One region of the Paraburkholderia sp. 22099 genome, then DNA from elsewhere that is predicted to be linked to it. Evidence: predicted binding sites of a transcription regulator. Region 1 holds the regulator's gene; the other holds the start of a gene.
What was found. Region 1 encodes LexA, which represses DNA repair genes until DNA is damaged. Its sites were predicted from a motif close to ACTGTATNNNNATACAGT; they were not measured.

Region 1 (11,088 bases):
GCTGAATTGCGGCGCACCATGATTCATGAAGACCGCGCTTTTCGCGGCTAGGGAGAAAATCATGGCGAGCTACAAGAAAATCCTGCTGTGCTACGACGGCTCGCGCGAAGGCCGCAAGGCGTTGCGTTGCGGCGCCGACCTGGCGTTGGATCTGAAGGCGGAAACGCATCTGCTGTCCGTGGTCGACATGCGTTCGAGCATTGCGCAAAGCGCGGGCCTGCTGACCGATGTGGCCTGCGGCAGTTTCGAGAAGACCGCCCGCGACATTCTGCAGGAAGGGGTGGACTGGCTCACCGAGCGTGGCGTGACCGCGCAAGGGCACTTTGCGTTTGGCCATCCAATTGACGAGATCGCGAATCTCGCCAACGACTTGAACGTGGACCTCGTGGTGGTCGGCCACCGTTGCCGCACCGGTTTGTCGCGATGGTGGATGGGCGCGGGCAATACGCCGTTGCTCGACCGCGTATCGTGCAGCATCCTGGTGGCGTGTTCTTCCGCGCAGGAGCAGCAGCAAGCGGCGGCTTGATGCGCAGGAAGCCTGGCAGGAAAACGGTTGCTCTTCCAGCTCCGTTCACGCGACCAGACAATCACTCGTTTAAATTGACGGCGCTCAGCTTCCATGTGAGCAAGCCTTCGCGCTGGAAGATCGCCGAATAACGTGCGTCGCCGGCGCCATGCCGGTAAGTAACGGCGAACTGGTTGAGGCCGCGATAGCTCGCCGTGGTTTCCGGCGGCTGCGGCGGCGCGGCGTTATTGTTTGCCGCGCTGTTGGCTGAGCCTCCCGCGGTGGGCGATGCAGGCACGGGCGCCGGCGCGGGTGTTGCGGGCGGATTGTTGGCCGCGGGCGGAGCAGGCGGCCGCTCGCCAGGATTGCCGCGCGGCGGCATGCCGTTCAGCAATGCCGCCACGCCGTCCGGCGTCGCATAAGCGTCTACCAGCGGCCCGATCAATGCCACGCCGATCATCGCGCCGATCGCGGCTAATGGATTGCCGTTGCCCTGCGCGTCGAGCCGGCGTGTCAGCAAGCCTGTGACCTGCTGCTTCAGGCTTTCGCGCAATGCGGGAAAGTCGACGTACTGATTGACGGTTTGCGCGTCGCGCGCGTCCGCCGCGCGCTTGAGATTATTCAGCGCGATATACGGCGACGCGTAGACGAACCCCAGCGCGGCGATCAACACGATCACAACCAGAGTGACGATCAGCGGCCGGCTGGCGCCGTGGTTCTTGCGTGTCGAAACTGCCATCGGGTGGGACTCTCCATCACGTTTGATCTAACGTGGACCGCGGCCACGCAAAAACGATCCCACGCGACAACAATATTGAAAGCCGATCAGGACTCGAATACCGCGCCGTGCACGTTGGCCTCGTCGGCGATGCAACGATCGATCATGCGGCATACGGCCTCCATGGTGCCGACCATGATGAGCCGCGACGGCCCGTGATAAACCCGAACCGGTGCGCGCCGCTCCGGCTCCGCCATATTCAACCCGGCATTCAACGACACGCGGGCAAAGGCGGGCAACGACGACGGCAAGCTCGATACCCCGTCGGGCGAGTCGAACAGCGATGGCGTGCTGACCGCGGGCGCTCCGCTCACTGAGCAGGGCACCAGCTTGCGCAGACGGCGCAGACGACCGAACTGGCGAAAGGGCAGCAGGCGGGCAAGGCGTTCCATGAGTCTCTCCAGGCGATTCAACGTTGGGGCGGCTGCGATCCGGCGAACCGGCGAGCGGGCGGGTTAAAACTCTCCGGGGCGGATCAGCCCCACGGCGATACCCTCCAGCGCGAAATCCGCGCTGCCGGTTTCAACGAAGATGTTGTCGTAATCGGGATTCTCGGCGATCAGCTCGATACCGTTCGGCCGGCGCTTCAGGCGCTTGACCGTGACGTCGTCGCCGAGCCGGGCGATGATGATCTGGCCGTCTTTCGCCTCGCTGCGTTTTTGCACCGCGAGCAGGTCGCCGTCGAAGATGCCGGCGTCGCGCATGGACAGCCCGCGCACTTTCAGCAGGTAATCGGGCTTGCTCGAGAAGAGCGCCGGGTCGCATGCGTAATGCTGCGAGATATGTTCCTGCGCGAGTATCGGGCTACCCGCGGCGACCCGGCCGATCAGCGGCAACGACAGTTGCATGATGCTCGCGTGCGGCAGCGTGAACTGGTGCGGCGAGTCTTCGGGGCTGGTGAGAAGGCGTATGCCGCGCGATGCGCCGGCCGCCAGCTCGATGACACCCTTGCGAGCGAGCGCGCGCAGATGTTCTTCTGCCGAGTTGGCCGAGCTGAAGCCCAGTTCCGCGGCGATCTCCGCGCGGGTGGGCGGAAAGCCGGTGCGTTCGATGGCCCGGCGGATCAGATCGAAAACCTGCTGCTGTCGTGCGGTGAGTTTTGTCATGGCGCCACTGTATGTATGAACAGGTGGCTGTATTTTTATACAGTATCCGGCGCAATTCAAGCTTTACTTTAAGTTCGTGCGGGCAGGCGACGAAGTGGGGTCGTGGAAACGTCCAAACCGGACGCTCCAACACCCGTTTTCGTGCTGCAACGCCTTATCTGGCTGTCATTACCACTTTTGCGTATTAAAGAATGAAGAAACATTATTTTTAATGATGAAAGCCCTTCGATAGACTGGCCTCCAGTTGGCGCCACGCACACGTGGCCGCACGCAGACGACGCAAAACAACATCACACGCCGTTTCAACGGACCACAACGCGGAGAAAGTTGGCATGAACCATCGACACACGGGGCTGGCAGGCAAGACGAAGAAACTGATCGCGGCGCTCGCCTTCGGCGCGGCAGCCGCGCTCGGCGTCGCGGGGCAGGCGCACGCCGCCGACACGACGCTGCTGAACGTGTCCTACGACCCGACGCGCGAGCTCTACCAGGACGTCAACCAGGCGTTCGGCAAGGAGTGGAAGGCAAAAACCGGCGAAACGATCACCTTCAAGCAGTCGCACGGCGGCTCGGGCGCGCAGGCGCGCTCCGTGCTCGACGGCCTGCAGGCGGACGTCGTGACCCTCGCGCTCGCCTACGACATCGACGCCCTCGCTAACAAGGGCCTGCTCGACAAGGGCTGGCAAAAGCGTCTGCCCGACAACGCATCGCCGTACACGTCGACGATCGTGTTTCTGGTGCGCAAGGGCAACCCGAAGCACATCAAGGACTGGGACGATCTGATCAAACCGGGCGTGTCGATCGTCACGCCGAACCCGAAAACCTCGGGCGGCGCGCGCTGGAACTACCTCGCGGCGTGGTCGTATGCCGCGCATCAGCCGGGCGGCAACGACCAGAAGGCGAAGGAGTTCGTCGGCAAGCTCTATAAGAATGCCGGCGTGCTCGATTCGGGCGCGCGCGGCGCGACCACCAGCTTCGTGCAACGCGGCATCGGCGACGTGCTGATCGCGTGGGAAAACGAAGCGTTCCTGTCGCTGAAGGAGTTCGGCACGGACAAGTTCGAAATCGTCGTGCCGTCCGTGAGCATCCTGGCCGAGCCGCCGGTTGCCGTGGTCGACAAGGTCGTCGACAAGCGCGGCACGCGCAAGCTGGCCGAGGCGTATCTGAACTTCCTGTACAGCGAGCAGGGCCAGGAGATCGCCGCGAAGAACTTCTACCGGCCGCGTTCGAACAAGGTGCCGGCGGAGTTGACCTCGAAGTTTCCGAAGCTGAAGCTGTACACGGTGGACGACTCGTTCGGCGGCTGGACGAACGCGCAGAAAACGCACTTCGCGGACGGCGGCGTATTCGATTCGATCTATCAGCCGCAGTAAGACCGCCGGTGCCGGCAACGGCATCGACCGAGCGACGCGGCAACGCGTCCAATCCGGGCGCGCCCCAGTGGCGCGCTTTGGCCAGCCAGGGCCCGGCGGCCAGAACACGCAGGCGTGAATCCTGAAAGAGCATTGAGCATGACGACGTTGACCTTCCGAAAACCGAGCGCCTTGCCCGGTTTTGGCCTGACACTCGGCATCACGGTGGCTTATCTGAGCCTCGTGGTGCTGATTCCGCTTGCCGCAACCTTCCTCAAGACCGCGACGCTCGACTGGGCGCAGTTCGTGCGCGCGGTGAGTTCGCCGCGCGTGCTCGCGTCGTATCGCCTGACGTTCTTCTCGGCGTTGGGCGGCGCGCTGATCAACGCGGTGTTCGGCTTTCTGGTGGCGTGGGTGCTGGTGCGCTACACGTTTCCGTTCAAGCGCATCGTCGATGCGGTGGTCGATCTGCCGTTCGCTTTGCCGACCTCCGTGGCCGGCATTTCGCTCGCGGCCGTGTACGCGGGCAACGGCTGGATCGGGCAGTTTCTCGAACCGCTCGGCATCAAGATCGCATTCACGCCGGCGGGTGTGCTGGTTGCGCTGACGTTCATCGGTTTGCCGTTCGTCGTGCGGACCGTGCAGCCGGTGCTCGAGGAGTTCGAGCGCGAACAGGAAGAGGCGGCCGCGTGCCTCGGCGCGTCGCGCTGGCTGACGTTTCGCCGCGTGGTGTTGCCGTCGGTGTTTCCGGCCTTGCTGACGGGCTTCGCGCTGGCGTTCGCGCGTGCGCTCGGCGAATACGGCTCGGTGATTTTCATCGCCGGCAATGTGCCGATGAAGTCTGAAATCACCTCGCTGCTGATCATCACCAAGCTCGAGCAATACGACTACGCGGGCGCCACGGCATTGGCCGTGGTGATGCTGGTCGTGTCCTTCCTGATGCTGCTGTTCATCAATACCTTGCAGTGGTACTTGCAGCGCCGCACCGGGCGCGGCGGCGCGGGCCCGGCGCCGGCCTCGGCAAGCGTCGCGGCGATCGGCGGAGGTGTGCGATGAGCCGCCATTCCGCCGACGGCGCGCATCGTGTGAAGCGCGCGGATGGGACGGATCGGGCCGCCGTCGCCGTCGCGCCGCGCGCGCCGCTCAACGTCGCGCGCCGGCCCGATCCGGTGACCGAACCGCCGGTGGTGCGCTGGATCCTGACCGGCGTCGCACTGCTGTTTCTCGCGCTGTTTCTCGTCGTGCCGCTCGTCGCCGTGTTCTATCAGGCGTTGAACAAGGGGCTCGGCTTCTATCTGGAATCGCTCGCCGATCCCGATGCGCTGTCGGCGATCAAGCTCACCGTGATCACCGCGGCGATTGCCGTGCCGCTGAACCTCGTGTTCGGTCTCGCGGCTTCCTGGTGCATCGCCAAGTTCGAATTCCGCGGCAAGGCGCTGTTGACCACGCTGATCGATCTGCCGTTCTCGGTTTCGCCGGTGATCTCGGGCTTGATCTACGTGCTGCTGTTCGGCGCGCAAGGCTGGTTCGGCCCGTGGCTGCAAGCCCATGACGTGCAGATCATCTTCGCGGTGCCGGGCATCGTGCTGGCGACGATCTTCGTCACGTTCCCGTTCGTCGCGCGCGAACTGATTCCGCTGATGCAGGCGCAAGGCAACGACGAGGAAGAAGCCGCTCACGTGCTCGGCGCCTCGGGCTGGCAGATTTTCCGCCGCGTCACGCTGCCGAACGTCAAATGGGGTCTGCTGTACGGCGTGATCCTGTGCAACGCGCGGGCGATGGGCGAGTTCGGCGCGGTGTCGGTGGTGTCGGGCCATATTCGCGGCCAGACCGATACGATGCCGCTGCACGTCGAAATTCTCTACAACGAATACAACTTCTCGGCGGCGTTCGCGGTGGCGTCGGTGCTCGCGTTGCTCGCGCTCGTCACGCTGGCGCTCAAGCTGCTCGCCGAGCGGCATATGTCGGCGGAACTGTCGGCGGCGCGCGACGTGCCCGCGTATGCGGGGCCCGTCACGCCGGCGCCGGCTTCACAGCCTGCTTCACAGCCTGGTCCACAGCCTGGTTCACAGCCTGGTGCTGAGCCTGGCTCGCGGACCGCTTCACAGACCACCTCGCAATCCGTCAATGCATCGCAGCCACACCCGCTCAAGCAAGGAGAGCTGTAATGGGTATCACCGTTCGTAACCTGCAGAAGCGCTTCGGCGATTTCGTCGCGCTCGATAACGTCTCGCTCGATTTCCCGCCGGGCGAACTGGTTGCGCTGCTCGGGCCCTCGGGTTGCGGCAAGACGACCTTGTTGCGGGTGATCGCCGGGCTCGAATACGCGGACGGCGGCCAGGTGATGCTGCAAGGCCAGGACGTCGCGACGGTCGGCGCGCGCGAACGCGAAGTCGGCTTCGTGTTCCAGCATTACGCGCTGTTCCGTCACATGACGGTGTTCGAGAACGTCGCGTTCGGTCTGCGCGTGAAACCGCGCAAGGAGCGTCCCTCGGAAGCGGTGATTCGCGAGAAGGTGCACGAACTGCTGAAGCTCGTGCAACTCGACTGGCTCGCGCAACGGTATCCGTCGGAGCTGTCGGGCGGCCAGCGGCAGCGGATCGCGCTGGCGCGCGCGTTGGCCGTCGAGCCGAAGGTGCTGCTGCTCGACGAACCGTTCGGCGCGCTCGATGCGAAGGTGCGCAAGGAATTGCGTAGCTGGCTGCGGCGTCTGCATGACGATCTGCATATCTCGACCATTTTCGTCACGCACGATCAGGAAGAGGCGCTCGAAGTGGCCGACCGCATCGTCGTGCTCAATCGCGGGCACGTGGAGCAGGTGGGCAGTCCGCAGGACGTGTACGACCATCCGCAAACCTCGTTCGTCTACGAGTTTCTCGGCGCGGCGAACCGCCTGCACGGCAACGTCGATTCGAGCGGCTTCGTGGTCGACGGCGCGGCGCTGCCGGTCGCGATCACCGCGGGATTCAGCGGGCCGGCCTTCGCTTATGTGCGTCCGCACGATCTGCAGTTGTACCCGCAGGCGGCCGGTCATCGCGAAGGCATCGTCGTCGACGTGCGGCGCGTGGTGACGCTGGGCGGCTCGGTGCGGGTCGAACTCGCGGGCCGCGAAGGCAACCTGCTCGAAGCCGAACTCGATCGCGAAGCGTGGCGCGATCTGCAACTGGCGGTCGGCGATGGCGTGACCGCCGTGCCGCGCGCATTGCGCGTGTTTCCGGCGCAGTGAATGACGCCGTGAAGCCCGCGGTGAAGCGGGCAACGACCCCAGGCGTTTCGATCGAACTCAAATAGCTCACTCTGGCTGAACCGGAGACATACAGATGAACTTCCAGCAATTGCGCTTCGTGCGCGAGGCCGTGCGTCAGAACATGAATCTGACCGAGGTGGCGAACGTGTTGTACACGTCGCAGTCGGGCGTATCGAAACAGATCAAGGATCTCGAGGACGAACTCGGCGTCGACATTTTCATTCGGCGCGGCAAGCGTCTGACGGGGCTCACGGAGCCGGGCAAGGCGGTGCATCAACTGATCGAGCGGATGTTGCTCGACGCGGAGAATCTGCGCCGCGTCGCGCGCCAGTTCGCCGATCAGGACAGCGGCCACCTGGTCGTGGCGACCACGCACACGCAGGCGCGCTATGCGCTGCCGAAGGTGATCCGTCAATTCACCGAGGTGTTCCCGAAAGTGCACCTGGCGCTGCGCCAGGGCAGCCCGCAGCAGATCGCGCAGATGATCATCAACGGCGAGGCGGATATCGGCATCTCGACCGAGGCGCTCGACCGCTTTCCGGACATCGTCACGTTTCCGTGCTACTCGTGGCATCACGTGGTGGTCGTGCCGAAGGATCATCCGCTCGTGGGCCGTGAAAATCTGACGCTCGACGAAATCGCCGAATTCCCGATCGTCACGTATGACCAGGACTTCACGGGCCGCTCGCACATCGACCAGGCGTTCGCCAAGGCAGGCGCGTTGCCCGACGTCGTGCTGACCGCGATCGACGCGGACGTGATCAAGACCTACGTCGAACTCGGCATGGGCATCGGCGTGGTGGCGGCGATGGCCTACGATCCCAGGCGCGATACCGAACTGGTGGCGCTGGATACCCAGCATTTGTTCGAGGCGAGCACGACGCGGGTCGGTCTGCGCAAGGGTGCGTTCCTGCGCGCGTATGCGTATCGGCTGATCGAGATGTTCGCGCCGCAGTTGAACGAAGCGGAGATCGCCGCGCAATTGCGCGAGGCGGTGTGAGGTTGGCGCCGGATCCTTGAGGTCCGGCGCGAAGTGGCGCTGAATCGTTCGCGGGCGATGCGCGAGCGTTGGCGCCCAGCATCGCTAATCCAAAACGAACGGCCATCCGTTTTTTCACGCATCGCGGCGCGCGGCGCATCGCTTACAATCGCCGCCATGAATACTCCGACTTCCTCTTCCGCGACGCCTTCAAACCAGGGCGTCACACCGACGCTGCCGCGCATCGCCGTGCTCGCCACCGGCGGCACGATCGCCGGGGCCGCGGCGGACGCCGCCAACACTTCCGGCTACCAGGCGGGCGTGGTCGGCGTCGATCAATTGCTGGCGGCGGTGCCGGCTTTGTCCACGGTGGCGCGCATCGCGCCCGAGCAGATTGCCAGCATCGACAGCAAGGACATGGCGCTGCCGCTCTGGACCACGCTCGCGCAACGCATCAACGCGCTCCTCGCCGAAGACGACATCGACGGCATAGTCGTCACGCACGGCACCGACACACTCGAGGAAACCGCCTATCTGCTGCATCTGACCGTCAAGTCGGACAAGCCGGTCGTGCTGAGCGCGGCGATGCGTCCGGCGTCCGCGCTCTCCGCCGATGGTCCGCTGAATCTGCTGAACGCCGTGACGGTCGCGGCGCACGCGGGCTCGCGCGGGCAGGGTGTGCTGGTGGCCTTCAACAACAAGATTCACAGCGCGCGCGACGTGGTGAAGACGAGCACGTATGCCGTCGACGCATTCCACTCGCCGGAGATCGGCGCGCTCGGCTGGGTGCAGGACGGGCGGGTCGAATTCCAGCGCGGCGTGGTGCGTCCGCATACGCTCGCGACCGAGTTCGTGATCGGCGCGAAGTGGCCGCATGTGGAGGTCGTCGCGAGCTATGCCGGCGTCTCACGGATTGCCGTGGATGCGCTCGTTGCCGCCGGCGTGCGCGGCATCGTGGTGGCCGGCACGGGCAACGGCTCGATCCACGCGTCGCTGCAACAGGCGTTGGCCGATGCGGTCTCGCAAGGCGTCGCAGTGGTGCGCTCCTCGCGGGTGGGTTCGGGGCACGTGATGCGCAACGGCGCCGCCGCCGACGACGCGCTTGGTTTCGTCAGCGCGGGCTCGCTGAACCCGTACAAGGCCCGTGTGCTGCTGATGCTGGCATTGGCCGCGGGTGGCACGGGGCCGGTTGCGCTGCAAAAGGTCTTCGATACGTATTGATGCGGTAACGGTCACGGCCACACGCATGATCGTCCAATGAAAACGCGGCGCTCGAGTTGATGACTCGAGCGCCGCGTTTTTCGTTTTTACCGCTGCTTTTACCGCTGTTATTACCGCTTGCTGCAATGCTTACCGCAACCGCGGGTTACTGCGGCGGAATCACCAATACCTGACCCGGATAGATCTTGTCCGGGCTCTTCAGCATCGGCGTGTTGGCCTGGAAGATCACGTCGTTCTTCGCGCCGCTGCCGTAGTACTTCTCGGCGATCTTCCACAGATTGTCGCCGGGCACGACGGTATGAAACTGCGTGGGCGCCGCCGCGGGCGTGGTGACGGTCAGTTGGTCGTCCACCTTGTCGACGTTCTGCACGTTGCCGGCCGCGACGAGAATCTTGTCCTTGGTCGGCTGGTCGGCCGCCTCGCCGGATACGGTGACGGTGTGGCTCGTGCCGTCGTATGCGACTTGCAGGTTGGTGGCGTCCAGACCCTGGGTGCGGATATACGCGGCGATCGCGTCGCCCGCTGTTTTATTCAACGCCGCAAGGTCGGGCGCGGCAGGCGCGGCTTGTGCCGAGGTCGAGGCGGCGCCGAACAGTTTTTCGCCGGCTTCCTTGATGAAACTGAGAATACCCATGGATCACACTCCTAACGTGGCGGCGCAAGAATACTTTGCGCACGGGTTGTGCACTGGTTGCGAATCGGGCGAATGAAGCGGAAGACGCGCGCTGCGAAGAGCGGCACGGGATGCCTGAAACGCAAGCAGGCGGACTCAAGGAGTGTAGGAGAAAAGCGCGAAGCGATGTGTCAAAAAAGGTGCGCCGGGGTGCTTGCAGTTGCAAGCAAATGCAAGCAAGCGTGCAAGCGAATGCACAAGCGAGCGCACAAGCGGACGTGCAGCAAGCGGCGTGCATGATGCACCCCGCCGCGAGACATTGGCGGAAAAAGCATGACGATGATCCGACAGCCGGACACCCGACGACGACGTCTGACCGACCAAGGCTTCCCCGGCGCCGCCGGGTGCCGCTGCGGACCCCACTGTGCCGCTCTCAGCCCAGAGCGACACGCTTTGTCCGCTGCGCCGCGCATGTCGCGCGACGCAACGGACGCCCCACCTGCGATTGCCGTGACGACGAAGGCCAAGCCGACGAAGCCGCGGTCAAGGCAACCCGCGTGACGACTCAAGCAGCCTTCGCCGCGCTATCCGGCGCTTGCGCGACTTCGTAGTTCGCCATGATTTCCAGAGCGCGCACCATCGCCGAGTGATCCCATGCCTTGCCGCCGTTCGCCGCGCACACGCTGAAGAGTTGCTGCGCGCTCGCCGTATGCGGCAAGGCGATGCCGAGCTTGCGCGCGCCGTCGAGCGCGAGGTTCAAGTCCTTCTGATGCAGTTCGATGCGAAAGCCGGGATTGAACGTGCGTTTGGTCATGCGTTCGCCATGCACTTCGAGAATGCGCGACGAAGCGAAGCCGCCCATCAACGCCTTGCGCACGCGTTCCGGATCGGCGCCCGAGCGCGATGCGAACAGCAGCGCTTCGGCCACCGCTTCGATGTTCAGCGCGACGATGATCTGATTGGCGACCTTGCAGGTTTGACCCGCGCCGTTCTCGCCGATCAGCGAAATGTTCTTGCCCATCAGTTCGAACAAGGGCTTGGCCTGCGCGAACGCTTGTTCCGGACCGCCCACCATGATCGTCAGCGTTGCTTCGCGCGCGCCGACTTCGCCGCCGGACACCGGGGCGTCGAGGTAATCGACGCCGAGCGCATTGATCTTCTTCGCGAACGCCTGCGTATCGAGCGGGGAGATCGAGCTCATGTCGATCACCAGCTTGCCCTTCGTGAGACCGGCGGCGACGCCGTCGTCGGCGAACAGCACGTTGGCGACGTCAGGCGTGTCCGGCA
Region 2 (5,846 bases), on a different contig from region 1:
CGAGTACCTGTATCGCAGGCTCATTCGACGTCATGTTCATCGCGCTACCGCCGGTCCTTTCACCGAGACTGGAACGGATTGTGTGGCACCCGGAATAAAGACAATGTCAGAGAAGGTCATGGTCGTACGGCATTTTTTTCGAATTTTTCGGCTAATTTGATAAATGAAATTTTCATATTTTCACGGCTATCATCGTTTTGCATGGAGCGGACGCGGCGATAGTTGTGCATGTCGCGAGTGAGCCGTTACGCGCCGCGGCAGGCACACATTTCCGGTAATGCACAAGGAAGAAAGCCACGTGAGCTTCAAGCAGCCCGGAGAGATGTTCGTCGACGTGGTAATCGATAGCGTTTTACGCTTCGACCATTCGCCGTGTCGCCCGCGCTCACTTCCTTCCTGACAGTCCCTGACCATTGCCATTTATGAACTATCGGAAAATCCGTACCAGGTTGGGTGGCCGCATCATCATCGCGGCAACGTTTACTGAGAACTTAAATAAGAACCGTCCAGGCTAACGATTGGCATTGGATGTCGATATACGTCCCGGTCTGTCGAGGAACCATCGCTCATGCACATCGCCATTTTTAATAATGATCCGGCCGAATTGCGTTTCGTAACCGACACGCTCATGTCAGCCGGTTATAGCTGTCAAACCTTTTCGGAAGTGAGATCGCTGCTTCACGCTTTGCAGCACGGGACTTTTGATCTTGCGATCTTCCGTTGGGACGCTGATATAGAAGTGGTCGCCATGCTCGCAGGCATTCGCCATCATTGCGACACGGAGCTCCCGATACTGGTTATCTCATGTCATTTGCGCGAGCGTGATGTCGTCGACGCGCTGAACGCCGGCGCCGACGACTTTCTCGTTCAACCCATCGCCGCTCCGATTCTCCTCGCCCGAATCACCACGCTGCTACGCCGCTGCGGTCAGCGCGCATCGGCCGTCGCCAGGCAGCAGCAGTTCGGCGAATATCGCTTCGATCTCCAGGAAGGCCGCGTATCCTGGCGGGGCGAGCGCATCGCTCTTTCACAGAAGGAATTCCGGGTCGCCTTGCTGCTATTTCAGAATCTCGGCCGGCCGCTTTCTCGTGCCAGTCTCATCGAGAGCGTGTGGCGACATTCGGCAGACGTGCCCTCCCGCACGCTCGATACACACGTTTCCTCGGTGCGGACGAAACTGCATCTGCGTGCGGAGAACGGATATGTGCTTATTTCGATCTACCGCTATGGGTATTGTCTTCAGGCGGCCGCGGAGGGTGCGCAACGATCGTCGGTTCATAGCGGCCAATGCGGAACGCGCGCTAACGGAGAACATCTTGCGGAAGTCGCCGCCGCATAAACCTGGTTCTGTCGCGATGTGGAGAGAACCAGGCGGACGAATCAATTGCTCGCAATGCCGTAGCGTGACCCTATACGTGAGCGCTTGAAGAGTAGGCGCCCTCCTTTCGTATGACGTAGGTTGGATTGCGCAGGAAACTGCCATCTCATCGCAATCTCGTGCAGGTGCAAATTCAGGCGTATGATACTGTATGCATATACAGTGTTCACGCTCATGTCGTCTGTCACCCTCCCTACCGCCGATATCCACCTATCGCTCTGGCACGCAACCCGGCTTGCCCGCGTGAACAGCGCACTATCGGCACCGGCTCTCCACCGTAACCGCGCTGCTCAAAAAGAGCAGCGCGGGTTCCCGCACGGCCTGTCCGGATGACGCGCAATGGACACGACTTTCACCGCGCTACCGGCCTACGCCGAGCTGTTCTGCTTTTCGAACTTCACGTTCCTGCACGGCGCCTCGCATGCGGAAGAACTCGCCGCACGCGCGTCGCAACTCGGTTATGCGGGGCTCGCCGTCACCGATGAATGCTCGCTTGCGGGCGTCGTGCGCGCGCACGTCGCGGCGAAGGAAATCGGGTTGCCGCTCATCATCGGTTCGTATTTTCAACTGCGCAATGCCGACGGATCACCGGCGTTCGGTTTGATCCTGCTCGCGCAGAATCGCGAGGGCTACGGCAACCTGTCCGAATTGATTACGCTCGCGCGCACGCGCGCGCCGAAGGGCGAATATCGTCTGACGCCGCACGATCTGTCGCGCCCCGATCGCGACTACGCGCATTTGCGCGGCATGCCCGATTGCCTGGCGATCCTGGTGCCCGAATTTCCGGCAAAAGAAGAAACGCTCGAAGCGCAACTCGAATGGCTCGACGACACGTTTCCCGCGCGCGCGTGGTGCGGCCTCGTGCTGCATCAGCGGGCAATGGACGACATCCATCGCGGCGCCGTCGAATACACCGCTGAGAGGCATGGCATACCGGTCGTCGCGCTCGGCCACGTGGTGATGCACGTGCGCTCGCGCAAACCGTTGCAGGACACGTTGACGGCCATCCGCGTCGGCAGGCCGGTGCATGAATGCGGCTACGACCTCGCGCCGAACGCGGAGCAGCATCTTCGCTCGCGGCTGCGGCTCGCGAACCTCTATCCGGAATACGCGCTTCGCGAGACCACGAACATCCTCGCGCACTGCACGTTCTCGCTGGATGAACTCCGGTACGAGTATCCCGATGAACTGGTGCCGAAAGGCTTCACGCCGGCGACTTATCTGCGGCAGGAGACGTACATCGGCGCGCAGCGACGCTTCCCGTCAGGCATTCCGTGCAACGTTCAGACGCAGATCGAACACGAACTCGAACTGATTGCGGACCTGCAATACGAGCCGTACTTTCTCACCGTTTACGACATCGTGCGGTTTGCGCGCAGCCAGCACATTCTCTGTCAAGGCCGCGGCTCGGCCGCCAATTCGGCGGTCTGCTATTGCCTGGGTATTACGGAGGTCGACCCTGCGCGCGGCAACATGCTGTTCGAGCGTTTCATCTCCAGGGAGCGCGGCGAGCCGCCCGACATCGACGTCGACTTCGAACACCAGCGGCGTGAAGAGGTGATCCAGTACATCTACTGCAAATACGGCCGCGACCGTGCAGCGATTGCCGCGGCCGTCTCCACCTATCGTGCGCGCGGCGTGCTGCGCGAAACCGGCAAGGCGCTCGGTGTCGACATGCAGATAGTCGATGCGGTGGCGAAGTCGCATCACTGGTTCGATAACAGCGCGGACCTGCTCAAGCGCTTCGAGGAATCGGGGCTGAATTCGCAGACGCCCATCATCCAGGCGTGGGCGTCGCTGGCCGCGCAACTGTATGGCTTTCCCCGGCACCTGTCGCAGCACTCGGGCGGCTTTGTCATCAGCAGGGGAAAACTCACGCGCCTCGTGCCTGTTGAAAACGCCGCCATGCCGGAGCGCAGCGTTATCCAGTGGGACAAGGACGACCTGGAGTCGCTGGGGCTGCTCAAGATCGACGTGCTCGCGCTCGGCATGCTGTCCGCTATCCGCCGCGCCCTGGACCTCGTGTCGGCGCAGCGCGGCGAGCGCTTCGAGATGCAGGACATTCCGGCGGAAGACGCCGCGACCTACGAGATGATTTCGCGCGCGGACACCGTGGGCGTGTTCCAGATCGAATCGCGCGCGCAGATGTCGATGCTGCCACGGCTGAAACCACGCATCTTCTACGACCTCGTTATCGAGGTCGCCATCGTCCGCCCCGGACCGATTCAGGGCGGCGCCGTCCATCCGTACCTGCAACGCCGGCAGGGATTCGAGCCGGAGACTTACCCCAGCGAGGCGCTGAAAGCCGCATTGGGCCGCACGCTTGGCGTGCCGATTTTCCAGGAGCAGGTCATGCAGGTCGCCATCCTGGCGGCGGGCTTCTCGGCCGGCGAAGCGGACCAGTTGCGAAGAGCAATGGCGGCATGGAAGCGCAAAGGCGGCCTTCAGAAATACTACGACCGCATCGTCAACGGCATGCTCGAACGTGGGTACGACAGGGCATTCGCGGACGGCATCTTTCAGCAGATTCTCGGTTTCGGCGAGTATGGCTTTCCGGAAAGTCATGCGGCCAGCTTCGCGCTGCTCGTGTACACAAGCAGTTGGCTGAAGTGTCATGAGCCGGAAGCGTTTCTCGCCGCAATGCTCAACAGCCAGCCGATGGGCTTCTATTCGCCGTCGCAACTCGTTCAGGATGCGAAGCGCCACGGCGTTCAGGTGCTGCCGGTGGATGTCACGATAAGCGGCTGGGATTCGTCGCTCGAACAGATCGACGGTGCGGCGCGGCCTGCTGTCAGACTGGGTTTGTCGCTGCTTCGAGGCATGCGCGACGGCACCGCCGAACGTATCGAGAATGCGCGAGCCGTGCGTCGATTCACGGCCGTGTCCGACCTCGCGCGGCGCGCGCAACTGGACCGTCGCGACCTGCAGGTGCTGGCCGCGGCCAACGCCCTGTCCTCGCTTGCCGGCAACCGGCGCGAGGCGCTGTGGCAGTCGGTCGCGTCCATACCTGACAAGGACATGCTCTCGATCGCGAAAGTCGAAGACGAAACGCCTGAACTGGGCGCGCCGTCCGAGGCGGACGATATCGTCGGCGACTACCGGTCGATGGGACTGACACTGGGCCGGCATCCCCTCGCGCTACTGCGCCGACATTTGCTGGCCGGCAAATGGATGCCGGCATCCACGTTGCAGACCTACCGCAACGGCCGCCTCGCGCGCGGCTGCGGCATTGTTACGGTGCGCCAACGGCCCGATACCGCGAAGGGCGTCATCTTCATCACCATCGAGGACGAGACCGGCAATGTGAACGTCATCATCTGGCCCAAGGTGCTCGAACAGCAGCGCCGGGAGGTGCTTGGCGCGTCGTTACTCGGCGTGCTCGGGGTGTGGCAGTGCGAAGGCGAGGTGCGCCATCTGGTGGCGCATCGTCTTGTCGATATGTCGCATCTGCTGGGCGGGCTGGTGACGGCGAGCAGGAATTTTTGTTGAGTCATTCACGTTGAAGCGTCACGAAGTGCGTCTCGCAGCGACGCGTGATGCGCCGAGGATTCCGTTTGGCTAAACGCGCTGCGGGAGGGCCGCGGCAAAAAAGTCCGTCACGCGGCGCACGCGTGCCGGTACAAACCGACGCCTTGGCCAGATGACGCTGATGTCTCTCACGTCGCCTATAAAGTCCTCGAGAACGGCGATCACGTCCGGATGCCGGAGTTCGTCGGCAAGCGACACTCGGGCAAAGAGGCCGATTCCAACGCCGTCCAGCACACCCGCCCGAATCGTTTCGACGCTGTTAGACGAAAGATTGCCGCGAACCGCCACGCTGAATGGACCGTCCGGCCCAACGAACGGCCAGTTCGCCGACTCCGTCAGACCGGCATATAAAAGGCAGTTGTGGTCGACGAGCTCGGCGGGTGTCCTCGGTATGCCGTGTTGCTCGAAGTAGCGACGCGATCCGACGCACACAAGCGGCGTACTCGCCACGCGCCTGACGACCGCGTCAGGATCGTTGACGGGGCCTACCCGGATCGCGAGATCGATCCGGTCTTCCACCATGTCGCGCACGAGGTCCGAAAGAACAAGATCGACCTGAAGGCCGGGATTGAGCGACAACAACTCAGGGATGAGCGGCAAGACGTGAAGGAGACCGAACGTGGACGCTACGGCGATCCTGATCAAACCGGAGACATCGAGCGTGCTGCTCGTCAGTTCGCTGTCGGCTTCATCCATCTCATCGACAAGCGGCCTGGTCCGATCGTAGTACCGCTGCCCCTGATCCGTGAGGGTCACGTTGCGCGTGCTCCGGTTGAACAACAGCACGCCAAGGCGCTTCTCCAGCGTCCCGATGGCCTTGCTGATGGCGGATTGCGATTCTCCCGTTCTACGCGCCGCAGCCGAAAAGCCACCCGCCTCGGCCACGGCGATGAAGGCGTTCAATTCGTGAAACCGATCCATTGCCGTCGCCTCCGAGCAC

Region 2: the regulator LexA is predicted to act here: its motif matches at 1,525-1,542, upstream of ACTJLC_RS05340 (error-prone DNA polymerase).

Annotation. Positions count from the first base shown of each region.
Region 1 covers NZ_JBQEPU010000001.1:280,780-291,867, reverse strand. The annotation lists gene ACTJLC_RS01250 (universal stress protein) at 62-526, shown strand; gene ACTJLC_RS01245 (DUF2939 domain-containing protein) at 588-1,244, opposite strand; gene ACTJLC_RS01240 (hypothetical protein) at 1,331-1,675, opposite strand; gene lexA (transcriptional repressor LexA) at 1,739-2,389, opposite strand; gene ACTJLC_RS01230 (sulfate ABC transporter substrate-binding protein) at 2,722-3,762, shown strand; gene cysT (sulfate ABC transporter permease subunit CysT) at 3,901-4,797, shown strand; gene cysW (sulfate ABC transporter permease subunit CysW) at 4,794-5,909, shown strand; gene ACTJLC_RS01215 (sulfate/molybdate ABC transporter ATP-binding protein) at 5,909-6,967, shown strand; gene ACTJLC_RS01210 (CysB family HTH-type transcriptional regulator) at 7,062-7,988, shown strand; gene ACTJLC_RS01205 (asparaginase) at 8,145-9,188, shown strand; gene lysM (peptidoglycan-binding protein LysM) at 9,334-9,822, opposite strand; gene ACTJLC_RS01195 (2-hydroxy-3-oxopropionate reductase) at 10,367-11,088, opposite strand, start outside.
Region 2 covers NZ_JBQEPU010000004.1:9,036-14,881, forward strand. The annotation lists gene ACTJLC_RS05335 (response regulator transcription factor) at 569-1,339, shown strand; gene ACTJLC_RS05340 (error-prone DNA polymerase) at 1,718-4,867, shown strand; gene ACTJLC_RS05345 (LysR family transcriptional regulator) at 4,937-5,827, opposite strand.